4 regions of the Sphingobium aromaticiconvertens genome follow, and region 4 is predicted to be linked to each of the others. Evidence: riboswitches for the same ligand, from Rfam matches in the RefSeq annotation. Region 4 holds a riboswitch; each other region holds the start of a gene.
The links. Region 4 has a riboswitch for cobalamin ahead of cobW (cobalamin biosynthesis protein CobW). Riboswitches for the same ligand answer to the same signal wherever they lie in the genome.

Region 1: it holds a riboswitch for cobalamin, as region 4 does, so the genes downstream of both, WFR25_RS11555 (TonB-dependent receptor) here and cobW (cobalamin biosynthesis protein CobW) in region 4, are expected to answer to the same signal.
Region 2: it holds a riboswitch for cobalamin, as region 4 does, so the genes downstream of both, WFR25_RS09950 (cobalamin biosynthesis protein CobG) here and cobW (cobalamin biosynthesis protein CobW) in region 4, are expected to answer to the same signal.
Region 3: it holds a riboswitch for cobalamin, as region 4 does, so the genes downstream of both, WFR25_RS23700 (TonB-dependent receptor plug domain-containing protein) here and cobW (cobalamin biosynthesis protein CobW) in region 4, are expected to answer to the same signal.

The regions. Positions count from the first base shown of each region.
Region 1 covers NZ_JBANRJ010000001.1:2,404,677-2,408,751, forward strand. The annotation lists gene WFR25_RS11555 (TonB-dependent receptor) at 1-1,833, opposite strand, end outside; cobalamin riboswitch at 2,011-2,270, opposite strand; gene WFR25_RS11560 (histidine phosphatase family protein) at 2,337-2,888, opposite strand; gene WFR25_RS11565 (CbtB domain-containing protein) at 3,115-3,342, shown strand; gene WFR25_RS11570 (CbtA family protein) at 3,358-4,075, shown strand, end outside.
Region 2 covers NZ_JBANRJ010000001.1:2,079,143-2,083,217, reverse strand. The annotation lists gene cobI (precorrin-2 C(20)-methyltransferase) at 1-510, opposite strand, end outside; gene WFR25_RS09955 (precorrin-8X methylmutase) at 507-1,136, opposite strand; gene WFR25_RS09950 (cobalamin biosynthesis protein CobG) at 1,136-2,266, opposite strand; cobalamin riboswitch at 2,520-2,735, opposite strand; gene WFR25_RS09945 (energy transducer TonB) at 2,812-3,546, opposite strand; gene WFR25_RS09940 (TonB-dependent receptor domain-containing protein) at 3,551-4,075, opposite strand, start outside.
Region 3 covers NZ_JBANRJ010000001.1:4,878,909-4,882,983, forward strand. The annotation lists gene WFR25_RS23695 (TonB-dependent receptor) at 1-1,493, shown strand, start outside; cobalamin riboswitch at 1,673-1,924, shown strand; gene WFR25_RS23700 (TonB-dependent receptor plug domain-containing protein) at 2,100-4,046, shown strand.
Region 4 covers NZ_JBANRJ010000001.1:667,992-672,066, forward strand. The annotation lists gene cobN (cobaltochelatase subunit CobN) at 1-1,357, opposite strand, end outside; gene cobW (cobalamin biosynthesis protein CobW) at 1,357-2,403, opposite strand; cobalamin riboswitch at 2,543-2,786, opposite strand; gene WFR25_RS03410 (TonB-dependent siderophore receptor) at 2,914-4,075, shown strand, end outside.

The DNA of each region.
Region 1 (4,075 bases), 1.7 Mb from region 4:
CACATTGGTGGGTCGGTTGCCCGCGCGTTGGAACAGGACGCCGCCAACGGATTCGGCGAAATCTTCATAGCGGGCGCGCAGCACCGCACCGTTGAGGGAGAGGGTGAGCCGCTCGATCGGTTCCAGCGACAAGGACGCTTCGATGCCCTTTGATGATTGCTGGCCAACCTGGACCTGGATGGTCGGGATCAACGGGTCGGAGGTCAGCAGCTTTTTCTTGATGATGTCATAGGCGGCCAGCGTCCACTGCCCGCGCGTACCCCAGAAGATATGCTTGATCCCGACCTCATATTGGCGGCCCGTGGACAGATCGAAACTGCTCTGCGTGAGGCTGGTCGAAACGAGCGCGCCGACCGGATCGGCGGCGGTCGCATATTGGCCGTAGAGCGACAGGGTGGGGATCGGATTATAGACCGCGCCCACGCGCCATGTGACCGCATCGGGCGTGCCGGTGAAATTATTGGCGGCGTTCACATAGTCGGTCTTTGTGATTTCCGGCCGATCGTAGCGCAGGCCACCAACCAGCGAGAATTGCTCGCTGAACTTCAGCCGGTCCTCGGCAAAGATCGAATACTGCCGGATCTTGTTGGTGTAGCGCGGCTTGGTCGTCGCGGTGGGCTGGTCGATGAACAGGCCGGAGACCGGGTTGATGAGGTCGATCAGGCGGGTGGCATTGTTCCCGCTATTGCTGACATTCTTGTAGCGGATGCGGTTGACGTCGAAGCCGATGACCAACTGGTTTTCAAGGCTGCCCAGACTGTGGTTCACGTTCGCGGTGGTGCGGTTCCCGGTCTGTTTCTGGATATGATAGAGTTCCAGAAAGCTGGACTGGCGGATTTGCGCGGGCGTGGTCGCGGTCGCCGGAACATAGGTGACATTCTCCGCATTGTTCCAATATTTGTTCGCCCACAGATGGTAGAAGGTGCTGCGGATGGTGATGGCGTCGGAGGGACCCCACTCGATCTTGGCCTGACTCCAATTGTCGCGGAAACGCAGCTTTGCGTCGGTGACATTATAGTTGTTGCGTCGGATCGACCGATCCAGCTTGCCGTCGATCAGTGGCACGCCGAACCATGTGCGCGGCTTTTGCGTGCTGAAATCATGCGACAGGGTGATGCTGAGGTCGGATGCGGGTTTCAACCGGATCGCGCCTGACAGCGCTAGCGCGCTGTTGTCTCCCCGATCCATCCAGCCGTCCGAACGGCGATAGCTGGCGTCGGCGCGGAAGCCGACGACATCGCTGATCGGTCCGCCCGCTCCAGCCGCGATGCTATAGGTGTCGAAGGACGCAGCGCTTGCGCGGCCGCCAATCTCCAGCGTGTCGCCCGGTTGCCTGCGGGTCACGTTCCCCGCGCCGCCGATCGCCCCCTCGCCATAAAGGACCGATGCCGGGCCGCGCAGGATTTCCACGTTTTGCGCCATCCACGGGTCGGCCGGGAAGGTCAGCGTGTTGTTATACATCCGCATCCCGTCATAGAGGGTCATCACCGAGTTCTGGCCGGTGAAACCGCGCGCCGACAGGCCATAGCCAAAGACGCCGGACGTGTTGACGATGCCTGTGGCCCGCGCCGCCGCATCCTGAATGGTGAGGTCGCCGCGCAGGCGGATCGCATCGCCGTCCAGCGTCTCGACACTGGCGGGCGTCTCCAGTGGTGTCAGGCCAAGGCGGCTGGCGCTGTCGGATTTGATGTTCAGGCGCAGTTGATCGACGACGCCCGTGACGATGATCGTCTCGCTCTCCGCATCCGGCGCGGCGGCGGGTTGCTGGGCGTGAGCAAATGTGGGCGCAACTAGAGTAAGGGCCGCAAACGCAGCCAGCGTGAAATTGTTCATGTTATCCCCCGTCGGCGTCAAACGACGTTGGGCGGGGGCGTGCCGTTCACGAACGGTCGGCGCCATGCATCGACCGGACGCCAGGGGGGACCGACACACAGAACCGATGCGGCCCCAGCCGCTCGTTCGTCGCTCAGACGGAGTTCACCGTGCCGCGGCCATCCCCTGGACCAAGGCAAGAGCGACCAGACGCCGGCAGGTCTCCTGGCTCATGGGTCATCGCTTGATATACGGCCTTCCCAGGCCTCGCAGGATTTATCGTCCGGCCCAGTGGCTGGCGGCTCGGGAACTTGCCCGTCCGCTCATGTATATCGCGCTCGCCACTTACAGTTGCAGGGACAGCTGCGGATTTGGATGGTCGCCCCCGAAAGGTTGCTCACCCACACCGCATTCCCGTTTTAATCCCCTTGCGGGGAACCGACGCGATCAATGTTCATGCAGGCGACCGATGGTCGATGCACGAACGCGGCATGCATATGAGCAGGGTTTTGAAATCGCAAGCGTCATGATGTGATCGCCTGCAACCGCCATACGCGGTTCCACGACAGATGTACCTGGGACAGCGGTGCGATGTCGATGCGCAGCGTGGCTTCCGGCGGAATGTCCAGCGCGGCTGCGATGGTCGCGCGGATCACCATGGGATGGGTGATCGCCAGCCTGTCTTCGCCCCCGGCGCATTGATCGGCGAGCCAGTCCGCCATCCGGTCCCGCACCGTTGCCAGCGACTCACCACCCGGTGCGCCGCTGGCCGGGTCGGCCATCCAGTTGGCGAAAAAATCGGGGCTATCGGCATGGAGATCGCCGAGCGCACGGCCTGCCCAGTCGCCATGATCCATATCTCGCAGCGCAATGTCGGTCTTCGCCATAATGCCCAATGCGTCGGCGGTCTGACGAGCGGCCAGTGATGGGCTGGTCAGGCAGTCGCGTCGTTCCATCCGCAGGGCTTGCGTCTTGGTGAGGCCGCCGCCGTCGATCGGATCGTCATGCCCCGGAAAGGCACCCTCGCGCATGGCGCGAGTGGCGGCGTGGCATAGCAGGATCAGGTGAATCGACAGTTAGGGTCTCCACTGTGTTTGAGAGGGGGGTGATTGACGGGGGCCATCGTTCCGGCCTAGGGCATTCACGTTAGATCGAGGAAGAAGCCGGTGTAATTCCGGCGCGGTCGCGCCACTGTTATCGTTCACCATGCCCGTCTGTCGAGGGGGATGGCAACGAGAGCCAGACCTTCCTCGGACGCACGGAAACCCCGCGGGACGCGTATATCCCGAAAGGAGCATGATCATGGCATCCGCCGCATTGTTCGCAGACGATATCTTCATCCCGGTGGGCGATGCGCCCGCCATTCCCCTACGCGACATTGCGCCCTGGGCAGTGTTCGGCCTGCTGCTGGCGATGATCTTCCTCTATTTCGTCAGCACTGAACAAGGCGCCCTGTCGCTGTTCAAGGGCATGTATATCCATGAATTCGTACATGATGGGCGGCACTTGCTGGGCTTTCCCTGCCACTAAGGCGGGGTCTGAGCCATGGTACGTAATCTATTGATACGCGGCATGTTTGCCGGCGTAATAGCGGCTGTGCTCGCAACGCTGTTTGCGCGCCTGTTCGCCGAACCGCAGGTGGACCTGGCCATCGCCTTCGAGGCTGCGCAGGCGCATGGGCACCACGTAATGGGCGCGGGTGAAGACGTCGAACTGGTCAGCCGCTCGACCCAAAAGGGGTTGGGTTTGTTCACGGCCATCACCCTCTATGGCGCGGCCCTGGGAGGTATCTTCTCGCTGCTGTTCGCTTTGGTCTATGGTCGGTTGTCCCGTCTTGGCCCACGATCGCTGGCGTTATTGCTGGCGGCCGGGGCGTTCATCGCCATCGCGCTGGTTCCCGCGCTCAAATATCCGCCAACGCCGCCTGCCGTTGGACAACATGAAACGGTCGGGTTTCGCACCCTCGTCTATTTCGCGATGATCGCCTTTTCGATCGCGGGGATGGTCTTCTCCGTCCATATCGGACGGGGCGTTGCGCGGCGGAATGGCGCCTTCAACGGAATACTGGCGGCTGGGTCAGTCTATGTCGTCCTGATCGCTCTGGTGCAGGTCGCCTTGCCCGCCGTCAATGAAGTGCCCGAACACTATCCGGCTGTGCTGCTTTGGGAGTTCCGGGTCGCTGCGCTGGGGACGCAAGCGCTGCTATGGGCCACCATCGGCATCGTCTTCGGTTGGCTTGCGGAACGGCTATTCGCCGGAAGAG
Region 2 (4,075 bases), 1.4 Mb from region 4:
GCGGGTGAGGTCCTCTTCGGGCAGGGTCGCCATCAGGACGGTGAGCACATCATCGCCCCAGGTCATCGGCGAACCGCAGGCCGTCCATGCCCCCGACATGCCGGTGATACCCGGCACGACCGTCACCGGCGTCAGACCGGACAGCCGGGTGTAAAGATGCATGAACGATCCGTAGAAAAACGGGTCGCCTTCACACAGGACCACGACATCCTCCCCCGCCTGCGTCAGCGTCGCCAGATGCCGGGTACAGCCAGTGTAGAAGGACGACAGGCTTTCATTATAGCGCGGGTCGGACCGCGGGATTTCCGTGGTCACCGGATATTCCATCGGAATTTCGATGACGTCGCCACGCAACATGCCCTCGACGATACGGCGCGCCTGCCCCGGCCTGCCCGCCTTGCGGAAATAGGCGACATGGCGGGCGCCGCGTACCAGCCGGTCGGCCCGGACACTCATCAGGTCCTGCGCGCCCGGTCCCAGCCCGACTCCATGGATAGTGCCGATCTTCATTCGACGGGACTCGCCAGAGCGTTGATTGCGGCCACGGTGATCGCGCTGCCGCCCATGCGGCCCTCCACGATGCAGCAGGGTACGGGCTGCACCTCCCACAAGGCAGCCTTGGACTCCATCGCGCCGACAAAGCCGACGGGGCAGCCAATGATCGCCACCGGGCGGGGACAGGCCGGGTCTTCCAGCATATTGAGCAGATGGAACAGGGCCGTGGGCGCATTGCCGATTGCCACCACCGCTCCAGCGAGATGCGGACGCCAATGTTCCAGCGCCGCCGCCGACCGTGTGTTAGCCATCGCCCGCGCCCGTTCGGGCACGTCGGGATCGTGCAGCGTGCAGATGATGGCATTGTCGGCAGACAGCCGGGCGCGCGTGATCCCCTCGCTCACCATCCGCGCATCGCACAGGATCGGCGCGCCATTCGCCATGGCCGCCCCCGCCGCCGTCGCGAAGTCCGGCGAGAAGCGGATATGGGCGGCGAGGCCCACCAGCCCGGCGGCGTGGATCATGCGGACCGCTATCCGCTCTTCATCCGCGGTGAAGCGCGCCAGATCGGCCTCCGCCCGGATCGTCGCAAAGGATTGGCGGTAGATTGCCGCGCCATCGGTTTCGTAGATATGCGGCATCAATCGGCTCCGAAATGGGCAAGCAGTTGGTCCGTTCGCAGGCTTGCCCGGATAGGCGGATCACCGGCACGGGCGTCGAACGCCAGATCGAACAGGCCATCGCATCCGGTGAGGGTGACATTGGCAGGACCGACACGGGCGCAGCCCTTCGCGCAGCCCGACATATGCAGACGGCCCGCGATATGCGGGGCAAGGCGCATGGCCAGGGCGCGGGTTTCCACCGTCGCCTGCGGACAGGCTGGCGCGCCGGGACAAGCGTCGACACGCAGGGCTGGATCGGCGGCGTCCGTCACGAAGCCCTGGGCATCGACCGACGATGCGCCTTCCAGCAACAGGGTGCGCCATGGCGTGACACGCGCAGCCTCTGCCCCGCTATCCGTCATTAGCGCCGCAAGGGCGGATGCCTCCATGCTGCCAAAGGGAACGCCATAGACGCAGCCCAGTGCATGACACCCCGGCAGTATCGCCGGGCGGGTGGGCGCCGGACGAACATGCCCCTGCGCCCATGCGGGCAAGGGTATGGCGTGACGGGACATCCTGCCCGCCTCCGCGCCGCCGGTTTCCACGAACCAGTGCGCCAGCGCAACCATTGCGTCCGCAGCCTCGTTCACCGCGACCGGCACGCCTAACTCCCGCCCATCTGCGCGCAGGATCAGGCCTCTGCTCTCGCCCCGTTCGATCCGAAAATCCGCCGGATCAGCACCCAATATCGGGGCCGTGCCAGCATCGACGGCAAACCCGACCTTCGCAGGCAATTCGGGCAGGGCAGCCAGCCGTGCCATCAATCCGTTGGCGACCTGCGCGCTGTCATCACCCCGCCGCCAGTCCGGTGCGATCAGGATAGTGCGCCGCGCCTCCATCATGGGATCGGCACCCACCAGATCAAGGTCGACGAGCCTGTCCAGCAAGGCGGACATGGCGCTGTCGCGCAAGCCCCGGATTTGCAGGTTGGCACGGTTGGTGACATCGATCAGGCCATTGCCAAAACGCGCAGCCACTTCGCACAGGCCCACCACCTGTTCGCCCGTCATCCGCGCCAATCGCGGCCTGACGCGCACCAGCAGGCCGTCGCCCGCCATCATAGGACGCCAGGCGGTCGGGCACCATCCGCTGACGGCATAACCGCTCACGCGCGGCGATCCTGACGGACGAGCGCCGCGCCTGGCTCACGGGTCATGAAGCGCTTCGACGCGACGCGCATTGTCCACTCCACCCCACGCCGAGCAACGAAAACCGGGGCTTGCCGACACCATGTCGGTCGATGCGCGAGACGGGCGGGCGCAAGACAAAAGCGCCCGTCATTACGCACCGATGCAGCCCCAGCCGCAAAGGATCGTCGCTCACGCGGAGTACCGAGCCGTGACCATCCCCTGGACCAAGGCAAGAGCGACCGGTGCGCTGGCAGGTCTCCTGGCTCGCGGGTCAAAGCAGGATGCACGGCCTTCCCGAACATGAAGTCCAGTGGCTGGCCCCCTCGAAAGGAGCCTTGTGCATCGCACTCACCGCTTACAGTTGCAGGGACAGCTGCGGATTTGGGGTCGCCCCCGCACCGCATTCCCATTCAAGCCCCATCGGGGCACCAGCGCGATCAATACGGACTGGTACGAAGCCAGCCTGCAACGTCGCCTAGAGCAAAAAATTCAGTATGCCAATTGCCCAACTGTTCGAGGAGACGTCAGACCGGCAGGATGAACTCAATCGGTGCGGTGAATTCAATGCGCTCACCGCCGATGTCGCGGGGCGCCTTGGGGAAAGGCGAGGCGCGCTGCATCATCGCGGCGGCCTCTTCATCCAGCGACGTCCGCCCGGAACTTGCGATGACATTGCCTTCCAGCAAAAGTCCGGCACGGTCGATCACGAAACGCACCCGCACCACACCTTCCTCGCGCCGCATACGCGCGCGGCGGGGATAGAGTTTATGAGCGTACAACCACGACCGTACTCGTGCGGCATAGCTATGGCTGGTGCCAGCAGGAGCGTTCACGTCCAGCCCATCTGCCGTTCCCCGCCGCACGGGTGGCGCGGGCGGTGCGGATACCGCCACGGCGGCAGAGGGAATATTTGCCGTTGCCGCCTGCTGGACGGGCGCCGTCGCCTGCAACCGGGGCGCAGTAAAGGGCAGCGCGACCGGCACAGGTACACGCACGGGAACAGTCGGAGCCGGGGGCGCATCCTGCGCTGCTTGCGCGGGTGGCGCAGGCGGCTGTTGCACCGCCGCCTTCGCTTCCTCGGCGCCCTCCTCCGCGCCCTTGAGCACCGCCAGCGACATCACCGTCAGCGATGGCTCGTCCGCCCTTTCCACCTTGCGCCCCATGCCAAGGTTCAGCAGCGCTGCGATCAACAGCGCATTCACCAGCAGCGAAGCCACCGCCGGAAGGCCGATGCGGAAAGAATGCCGTCCCCCAGCCATGGCGTCAGAAAGTGTTCGCCACGGTGAACTTGAACGTCTGCCCTTCCGCCGCGAGCGAGGACAGATGGCGGCGATATTGCCTGTCGAAGATATTGTCTGCTGCGATCCGGAACTCGAACCCCTCCGCCGGGCCGCTACGCGGTTTGAACGAGAGGAATATGTTTTGGACACTATAGCCCGTCGTAGCGATACCAGATCCGGCGGAGGAGAAGGGACCGGTCGTGACCTTGTCCTGCCGCTCGGCAAATTCGCCGGTCCAGCCACCCGACAGGCCGGTGTCCGCGTCGGCATAGCCCAGCGTCAGGCGATAATCGTTCGCCGGGATGGTATTGAGATAATTGCCCGTCGCCCGGTCCTTGCCGTCGATGAAGGAGGCATTGCCGCGCGCGAAGAACCCGCCGACGCCATATTCCGCCTCGACCTCCACGCCCTTGAAACGCGAACGGCCGACATTGGTGAAATAGGGTGTGCCGACGGCCCCCGCCGCGTTGATGATCAGATCCTTGACGTCATTGCGGAAGAGAGTGGT
Region 3 (4,075 bases), 4.2 Mb from region 4:
CGACCGACCAGCTTACGGTCAAGAACATCGCCAGCTACTCGCAATTCTATAACCGTATCCGGTCGGACTTCTTTGGCGTCGATGCGATCGTCCCCCCGTCGCAGACCAACCCGCGAACAGGCGCCGTGGTCGCGGGCGGCGCTCTGACCGGCGCGCATGGCTCGTTCAACACATCCTTCGCGCCGCCGGGCGGCTCGCTCGCCGATCAGGAGAACGTCACCGAGGAATTGCAGTTTCAGGGACGCGGTTTTGGCGGCAAGCTGAACTGGCAGGCGGGCGGTTATCTGGAGCTTAGCAATCCGCTGGGCGACAACAGCATCTATGCCGCGACACGGCTGATCTGCACAGACAGGTTCGCCTTTCAATGCGCGAACTTCCCCGGCACGACAGGCTCGCTTACGATCCAGCGCTTCCGCGCCTCTTTCCACAATTACGCGCTCTATGGTCAGGCCTCCTACAGCCTGACAGACCATCTGAAACTGACCGGCGGGTTCCGCTACACCTGGGACGTTTCGCGGGCACGCGCGCTGAACGCCCAGTTCCTGTTCCCGGCCGGATCGGCGCCCGTCGGCCGCTGCGCCAATCCCACGTTGCGCCCGGCAGGCAATCCTCCGATCACCAGCCTCAACCAGTGCCTCGACAGACCCGTCCAAAGGAGCGACGCGCCCACATGGCTGCTGGGGCTGGACTATACGCCCATGGATGACTTCCTCATCTACGCCAAATATGCGCGCGGCTATCGGCAGGGCAGCGTCAATCCGCTCGCGGCGGGTGGTTTCACCACCTATGATCCAGAAAAGGTGGAGGCCTATGAGATCGGCGTGAAAGCGAGTTGGCACGGCGCTGTTCCCGGCAATCTGAACCTTGCGGGCTTCTACAACGATCTGTCGAACCAGCAGATAGCCCTTGGCCTCACATCCTCGCCAGCGCGCGGCTCGGCGCCGCCGAACAACGCCATCGTCAATATCGGGCAATCGCGGTTGAAAGGGGTCGAGGTCGAAACAAGCCTTGGTCCGGTCGCCGGCTTTCGCATCGATGCAAGCTATGCCTATATCGATGCGAAGCTGAAAACGACCGTAACCCCCACCTTCCCCGCCGATAGTCCCTATGACGGGTTCATTCCGATCAACCCCGGACAACCCGCCCCCTACACCCCCAAGCATAAACTTTCACTCACCGGCACGTACACGCTGCCACTTCCTGAAAGCGTCGGGGACGTGTCAGTCTCGGCAACCTACAGCTATATCGACAAGCAGGTCATTTTCAGCACGACCTACGGCACGCTACCCTCTTACGAGTTGCTCAATTTCAATCTGAACTGGCGTGAGGTCGCCGGCAGCCCGATCGACCTGTCGCTATTTGCGACCAATGTCACCAACAAGCGCTACGCCGTCGCAGTGAATGACATGCACGCCTCCGGCGGCTTCGTGTCCTATCTGTACGGTCAGCCGCGTATGTACGGCCTGCGCCTACGCTATGCCTTTGGAGGTTAGAAGGATCGGCCAGGCCGTGCGTCATTGAGGCCTGGTCCCCTGCAAGCCCGCCAGCCCGCCAGCCCGCCAGCCCGAGTGCGTGGATGTCTCGTCGCCATGCTGCCGGGCATCGCGGTCCTTGCGCAGTTAGCCAATCTCAATTAACGGCCCGTTTGCCTGCTCGCCGGTTTTTCCGATCGAGCGGGCATGATCGCGCCGGTACTCCGCAAGGGGTTTAAAATGGGAACGCGGTGCGGATGGCCTGTGCTGTCCTGATCCGAGGCTGTCCCTGCAACTGTAAATGGCGAGCGTGATGCATAGGGGTGAAAGACCGGAAAGGTCATTTCGCCAGCCACTGGGCCGGACGATGCAGCAGCATCCAGAGCCTGGGAAGGCCGTGCATCAGGCGATGACCCATGAGCCAGGAGACCTGCCAGCGCACCGGTCGCTCTTGCCTTGGTCCAGGGGATGGTCATGGCACGGTCTTTCTCCGTCTGAGCGACGAACCTGTGCGGCCGGGGCCGCATCAGTGCGTGGTGTCGGGCGACAAGCGCCCACCCGTCTTCGCGCATCGACCGATCAACCCTGATCGGCACGCCCCGCCGCCTCATGCTCAGGCGCGGGGGAATGACCATGTTCAAGACCAGTTTCGTGTCGCTTTTGGCCATAGCAGTGGCGACACCCGCCTTTGCCCAGGCTGATCCCAACCAACTCCCGATGGGCTATGCGGGCGAACCAATCGTCATCACCGCCTCCCGATCGGGCGAGGGCGTGCCAGTGAGTCAGCTCGGCGCATCGGTGACGGTGCTTGAGGCACAGACGCTCGACAATCGCCAGACGCGCATCGTGTCCGACATATTGCGCGACGTGCCCGGCCTGGCGATCAGCCGTAGCGGCGCGATCGGCAGCCCGACGCAGGTGCGCATCCGCGGGTCGGAGGGCAACCATGTGCTGGTTCTGATCGACGGGATCGAGGCGGCCGACCCTTATCAGGGCGAATATGATTTCGGCACGCTGCTCGCGGACCCTGCGGCCCGGATAGAAGTGCTGCGCGGTCAGCAATCGTCGCTCTATGGGTCGGATGCCATTGGCGGCGTCATTCATTACATCACCCTGACAGGCGCCGAAGCGCCGGGGTTCAGCGCCCGCGCGGAAGGGGGCTCCTTTGGCACCTATAGCGGCAGCGCGCGCACCGCGGGCGTTGCAGGCACCCTCGATTACGCGGTGTCCGGGACTTATTATCACACGCGCGGCACGCCGACCGCCCGCCTTGGCACGCGTGACGTCGGGTCGGACAATGCGGGCTTCAGCGCCAAGCTGATCTGGTCCCCCTCTGACAATTTCAAGCTGATCGGGGTTGCCCGCTACAGCTATACCGACGTGGACACCAACAACAATGAGAGCGATCCGGCCAGCCCGCTGTTCGGCACCATCGTCGACACCCCCGGCGCCTATCAGAAGAATGAAGGTTTTTACGGCCTGTTGCGCGCCGAGTTCACGGCGCTTGATGGTCGCTGGACCAATGCGCTGTCCGGCCAGATCGCTGACACAACGCGCAAAGGCTTTATCGCGTCCGGCCTCGATTATGGCGACAAGGGGCAGCGCTATAAGGGATCGTTCACCAGCAGCCTGAAGTTCGGCACCGATACGGTCGTCCACCGCCTGACCGCCGCCGTCGATGTCGAGCGCGAGCAGTTCCAGAACATCACCCCCTCCCCCTTCGCCTTTCAGGGCAAGCGCCACACCGACAATGTCGGTCTGGTCGGGCAATATGAGCTGCTGGTCGACGAGGCGCTTTCGCTGGGCGCCTCGATACGCCGGGATGAAAATAATCGCTTCGACGACACCACCACATGGCGCGCGCAGGGCAGCTATCGCTTCGCCACCGGCACGCGCATCCGTGGCGCCTATGGCACGGGCGTCAAGAATCCCGGCTATTTCGAACTGTTTGGCTTTACCGACGGCCAGTATATCGGCAACCCGAACCTGAAGCCTGAAAAGTCGCAAGGCTGGGAAGCCGGCATCGAACAGAGCATCGGTGGCGACAAGGCGACGATCGGCGCGACCTGGTTCGACAGCAAGCTGAAGGACGAGATTTACACAACCTACCCCGCACCCGATTTCATCGCGACGCCGGGCAATCGCACCACCGACTCCAAACAGCATGGTCTGGAGGTTTTCGTCAGCGCACGGCCGATCCCGCAGATCCGGTTGGACGCCGCCTATACCTATCTGAAAGCCCGAGAGGATGGCATCGTCGAAGTCCGGCGGCCCAAGCATATCGGCAGCTTCAACACGACCGTCTTTAGCACCGACCAGCGCTTCTCGGGCACGCTGACGCTGCGTTATAATGGGCGGCAGGAGGATGTGGCCTTTACTGATCCGAGCTTTATCCCGGTTCGGGTCAGCCTGCGTGACTATGTGCTCGTCAACCTGAACGCCGAATATAAGCTGCGGGACAATATTGCGATCTTCGGTCGGGTCGAGAATCTGACCGACGAGCAGTATGAGGAAGTGTTCAGCTTCGCCACGCAGGGTCGCGCAGCCTATGGCGGTGTGCGCGTGCGCTTCTAAAGATGACGGGGAGGGCCTGGGCGCTCTCC
Region 4 (4,075 bases):
CCTCTCCGGGGCGGTCGACCGAAGCGGGGGCGTTGGTGACGCCCGCCAGCATGATCGCCATCAGCGCTGCGCCGTCGGTGGGGGCGTCGCCGACCGTATAGCCAGCCTCTCTCAATGCTTGCAGGATCGCCACGGTGCTGGCCGGGGTGTCGAGACCAACGCCATTGCCCAGACGCCCGTCGCGATTGGGATAGTTGGCGAGCACCAGCGCGACATGGCGATCGGCAGCGGACGTTCGGCGCAGCCTCGCCCAGCCAAGGGCAAGGTCAGCGACGAAGGCAACCCGGTCGGGTGCGACCCGTGGCACGACGATGCCACATTCGGTACGGCCGTCGAAATGCTCGGAGGCCTTGAAGGCGACGGCGCGGGTGAAGAGGCGACCGTCCACTTCAGGCAAAGCGACATTCATGGCGAGGTCGCGCGGCCCCAGACCACGCGGACTTTCCCGCCACGCGTCTTCCTCCGCGCTTGCAAAGACGGTCTGGAGGATTGGGCAGTTGGCGTCCTCCAATATGCTCGCGCCGCGCGTCTCGCCGGGGGAGGAGGCGGCGAAGGCTGTTGCGTTCAGGATGACGTCCGGGGCGGTATTGGCGATCACGCCGCGCAGCCAGTCGATCGCAAAGGGTTCGCGCAATGCCCGCACATGCACCGCGATCACGTTCAGCCCGCGCGCGCCCAGCGCCTCGACCAGCGCGTCGACGGCATCCAATGTCCCCGCGATCATCAGCGCGCGATAGAAGCACAGCATCGCCACCGGACGACCGGCGATCCAGCGCTTGCGAACATCCGCCAGCGTCGGCCGTTCGATACCTGACAGATACAGGCCCGCATCGGCCACCGGGACGGGATCGTCCGGCAGGCCGATGTCCTCGCCGATCAGCCGGGCGGCATGTCGCAGGAAGCTGGTGGCGTTCGCTATACCGCCCTGACGCAGATAATCACGCAGTCGCTCGCGCACATTTTGAGGCAGCGTGGAGGCCGCGTCGAGCGTTGGGTCGGGTTCGCGCCCGTCGGCGATGGCTGCGAAGGCGATGCCCTTTTCCCGCGCGACACGGGCGATCTCATCCACGCCATAGGGCCAGTAGCTCTTGCCGCCCAGCAGCACGACGCACACGAAACGGGCGTTGGCGATTACCTTTTGGACATAGAGGTCGACCGAATAGGGGTGTTTGAGCTGGAGCAGGTTGGCGAGCCGGATGGTCGGCGCGTCTTTGTCCAGCGTTGCTACCGCCTTGGCGAAGCAGGCAAGTTCGCTGTCCGCCACGGTGAGAAAGACGATATCCCCCGGCGACTGGGCGAGGTCGATCGCCTCGTCACCATTGGAGATCGTTCCCGGCGTGGCGGCCAGCAAATGCATCAGGCGGGGACGGTGCCCAATGCCGCGCCAAGCGCGGCGTCGATCGCGGGCTGGTCCAGACCCTTCTGGCCGATCACCACCAACTGCGATGCGCGCGCTTCGCCGGGTGCCCAGGCGCGGTCGAAATAATGCTGGATACGGGGACCAACAGCCTGAATGACAAGGCGTGCGGGGCGGCCTTCGACGGCGACGAAGCCCTTGATACGCAATATGTCATGCTGTTCGATCAGCTTCGTCATCGCCGCCAGCAAGGCGTCGACCTCCCCGAGTTCGCCGCCCTGAACCACGAAGCTGTCAAAGTCGTCATGGTCGTGATCCGGGTCGGCATCATGATGGGATGGGCGGGTGTCCAGATCGTCTTCCGCCCCCGCGAACAGGCCGAGCAATATCTTGGCGTCAACCGCGCCCTGCACAGCGCGCACGATCTTTACGCCGCTGCGGGTGTCGCCGGCTATGTCGCCTTCTATCCGGGTCAGGCTATCGGCATCGACCAGATCGGACTTGTTGAGGATGACGAGGTCGGCGCAGGCCAGTTGGTCTTCGTACAGTTCCTCCAGCGGGCTGTCATGGTCGAGCGCGGGATCGGCGGCGCGGGCGAGCGCCAGTGCGGCTTCGTCCGTGGCAAAGCGACCATTGGCCACCGCGTCGGCGTCGATCAGGGCGATCACGCCGTCCACCGTCGCGCGGGTGCGGATGTCGGGCCATTGGAAGGCCTTCACCAGCGGCTTGGGCAGAGCCAGCCCCGACGTCTCGATGATGATATGGTCGGGCGGGCTGGGCCGGTCGAGCAATGTCAGCATCGTCGGCAGGAAATCGTCGGCGACCGTGCAGCAGATGCAGCCATTGGCCAGCTCGACGATATTATCCTCCGGGCAGGCTTCGTCATTGCAGCCGCGCAACAACGCGCCATCGACGCCGACATCGCCAAACTCGTTGACGATCAATGCCAGCCTGCGACCATTGGCATTTTGCAACAGATGCCGGATCAGCGTGGTCTTGCCCGCGCCCAGAAATCCCGTGATGACCGTTGTGGGAACCTTGCTCATACGCCTTTTCCTTCGTCGACTACGGGCAAGCGAACGACGTCGGGCGTGCGAGCGCGCACCCGACGCGGCGCCGTGCCGCATGGGTTTCGTCGCTCAGACGGAGAAAGACCGTGCCGTGACCATCCCCTGGATCAAGGCAAGAGCGACCGGTGCGCTGGCAGGTCTCCTGGCTTGCGGGTCAAAGCGCGATCCATGGCCTTCCCAGGCCTCGCAGGATTTAGCGTCCGGCCCAGTGGCTGTCGGCCACCGCATGGGTGATCGACGATATGCATCTTGCTCACCGCTCACAGTTGCAGGGACAGCCGCGGATTTGGGCGGCTCTCACCACCCGCACCGCATTCCCGTTTCAAGCCCTTGCGGGCACCGGCGCGATCATGTCCGCCCGAGGCCTTGCGGCGCCCAGCGGACGCGGTTTGGTAGAGTGAGAGAGCGGGCAGGTCAATGCAACAAGCAGGGCCGCGATAAGCGCCGGGCCAGCGAGCGTTCAGCGAACGCTATCATGTCAGCCCGATGCTGACCTTTGCGCCCGACCCGGCGACCAGCTTCACTTTAGTCGCCGCCTATCAGCATGCCCCCAGCGGCGGCGGCTATTCGGGCGTGCCCTATCGCGGATCGGTAGTGGAAAGCTCCATCGGCCGGTTGCCACGCACCATCAACACCGGCGATCCGGGCTATGAACGCTATAATCACAAGGCGAAGTCGATTGCGGGCTTTTTCCGCCACGATTTCGATGAGCATCTGACCGTCCGGTCGAACATCCGCTACCAGAATAGCAAGCTGTCATACCGCCAACTCTATATCGCGGGTTTCGCGACGACGGGGATCGGCGCGAACCGTAACAGCGATTATTCCACGATCATTCGGGGCGGTGGCGGCGCGGACGAGGATTTCGACACGCTGACGCTGGACAATAGCTTGAATGCCAAGTTCGCCACGGGCTTCATCCAGCATAACCTGCTGGTAGGGGTCGATTATCAGCGGATCACCGGTGAGAATGTTCAGCAGTTCAATACCGGCCAGACCACCAACCCCCTGACCAGCATTCCCAACCTCAACCTGCTGAACCCCGTCTATCGCGGGGTGTTGCCCAGTTTCGACCTGACGCAACTGTCGAGCGCTTACACCAACACCTATGGCAAGCGCGACCAGACGGGCGTGTATATCCAGGATCAGATCAGCATCGGGCGGCTGCAACTGATCGCCAGTGGCCGTCGGGACTGGTATGACCAGACGACGCTGAACCTCAATCCCGCGACTGCCGCTGCGCGTGCCGCGCCAGTGACGCGCCTGTCGCAAAAGGCGTTCACCATGCGTCTGGGCGCGCTCTATGCGTTCGAATCCGGGGTTTCGCCCTATTTCAGCTATGCTGAATCCTTCGAGCCGCAATCGGGTCTGGTCTATGTGTCCAGCACCGAAAACAGGCCTGCCACGCCCGTGACCGGTCGGCAATATGAAGGCGGCCTCAAATATCAGCCCGCAGGCACCAATGCCATTTTCACTGTGTCGGCCTATGATTTGCGACGTCAGAATACTTTGGTGGGCCATCCACAGGCTGGGACGGTTGGTATCCCTTCGACCGCGCAGATCCAGATTGGCGAGGTGCGGGTACGCGGCGTAGAGCTGGAAGGGCGTGGGGAGATTGTGCCCGGCTTCGATGTCGTCGCGGCGGCCA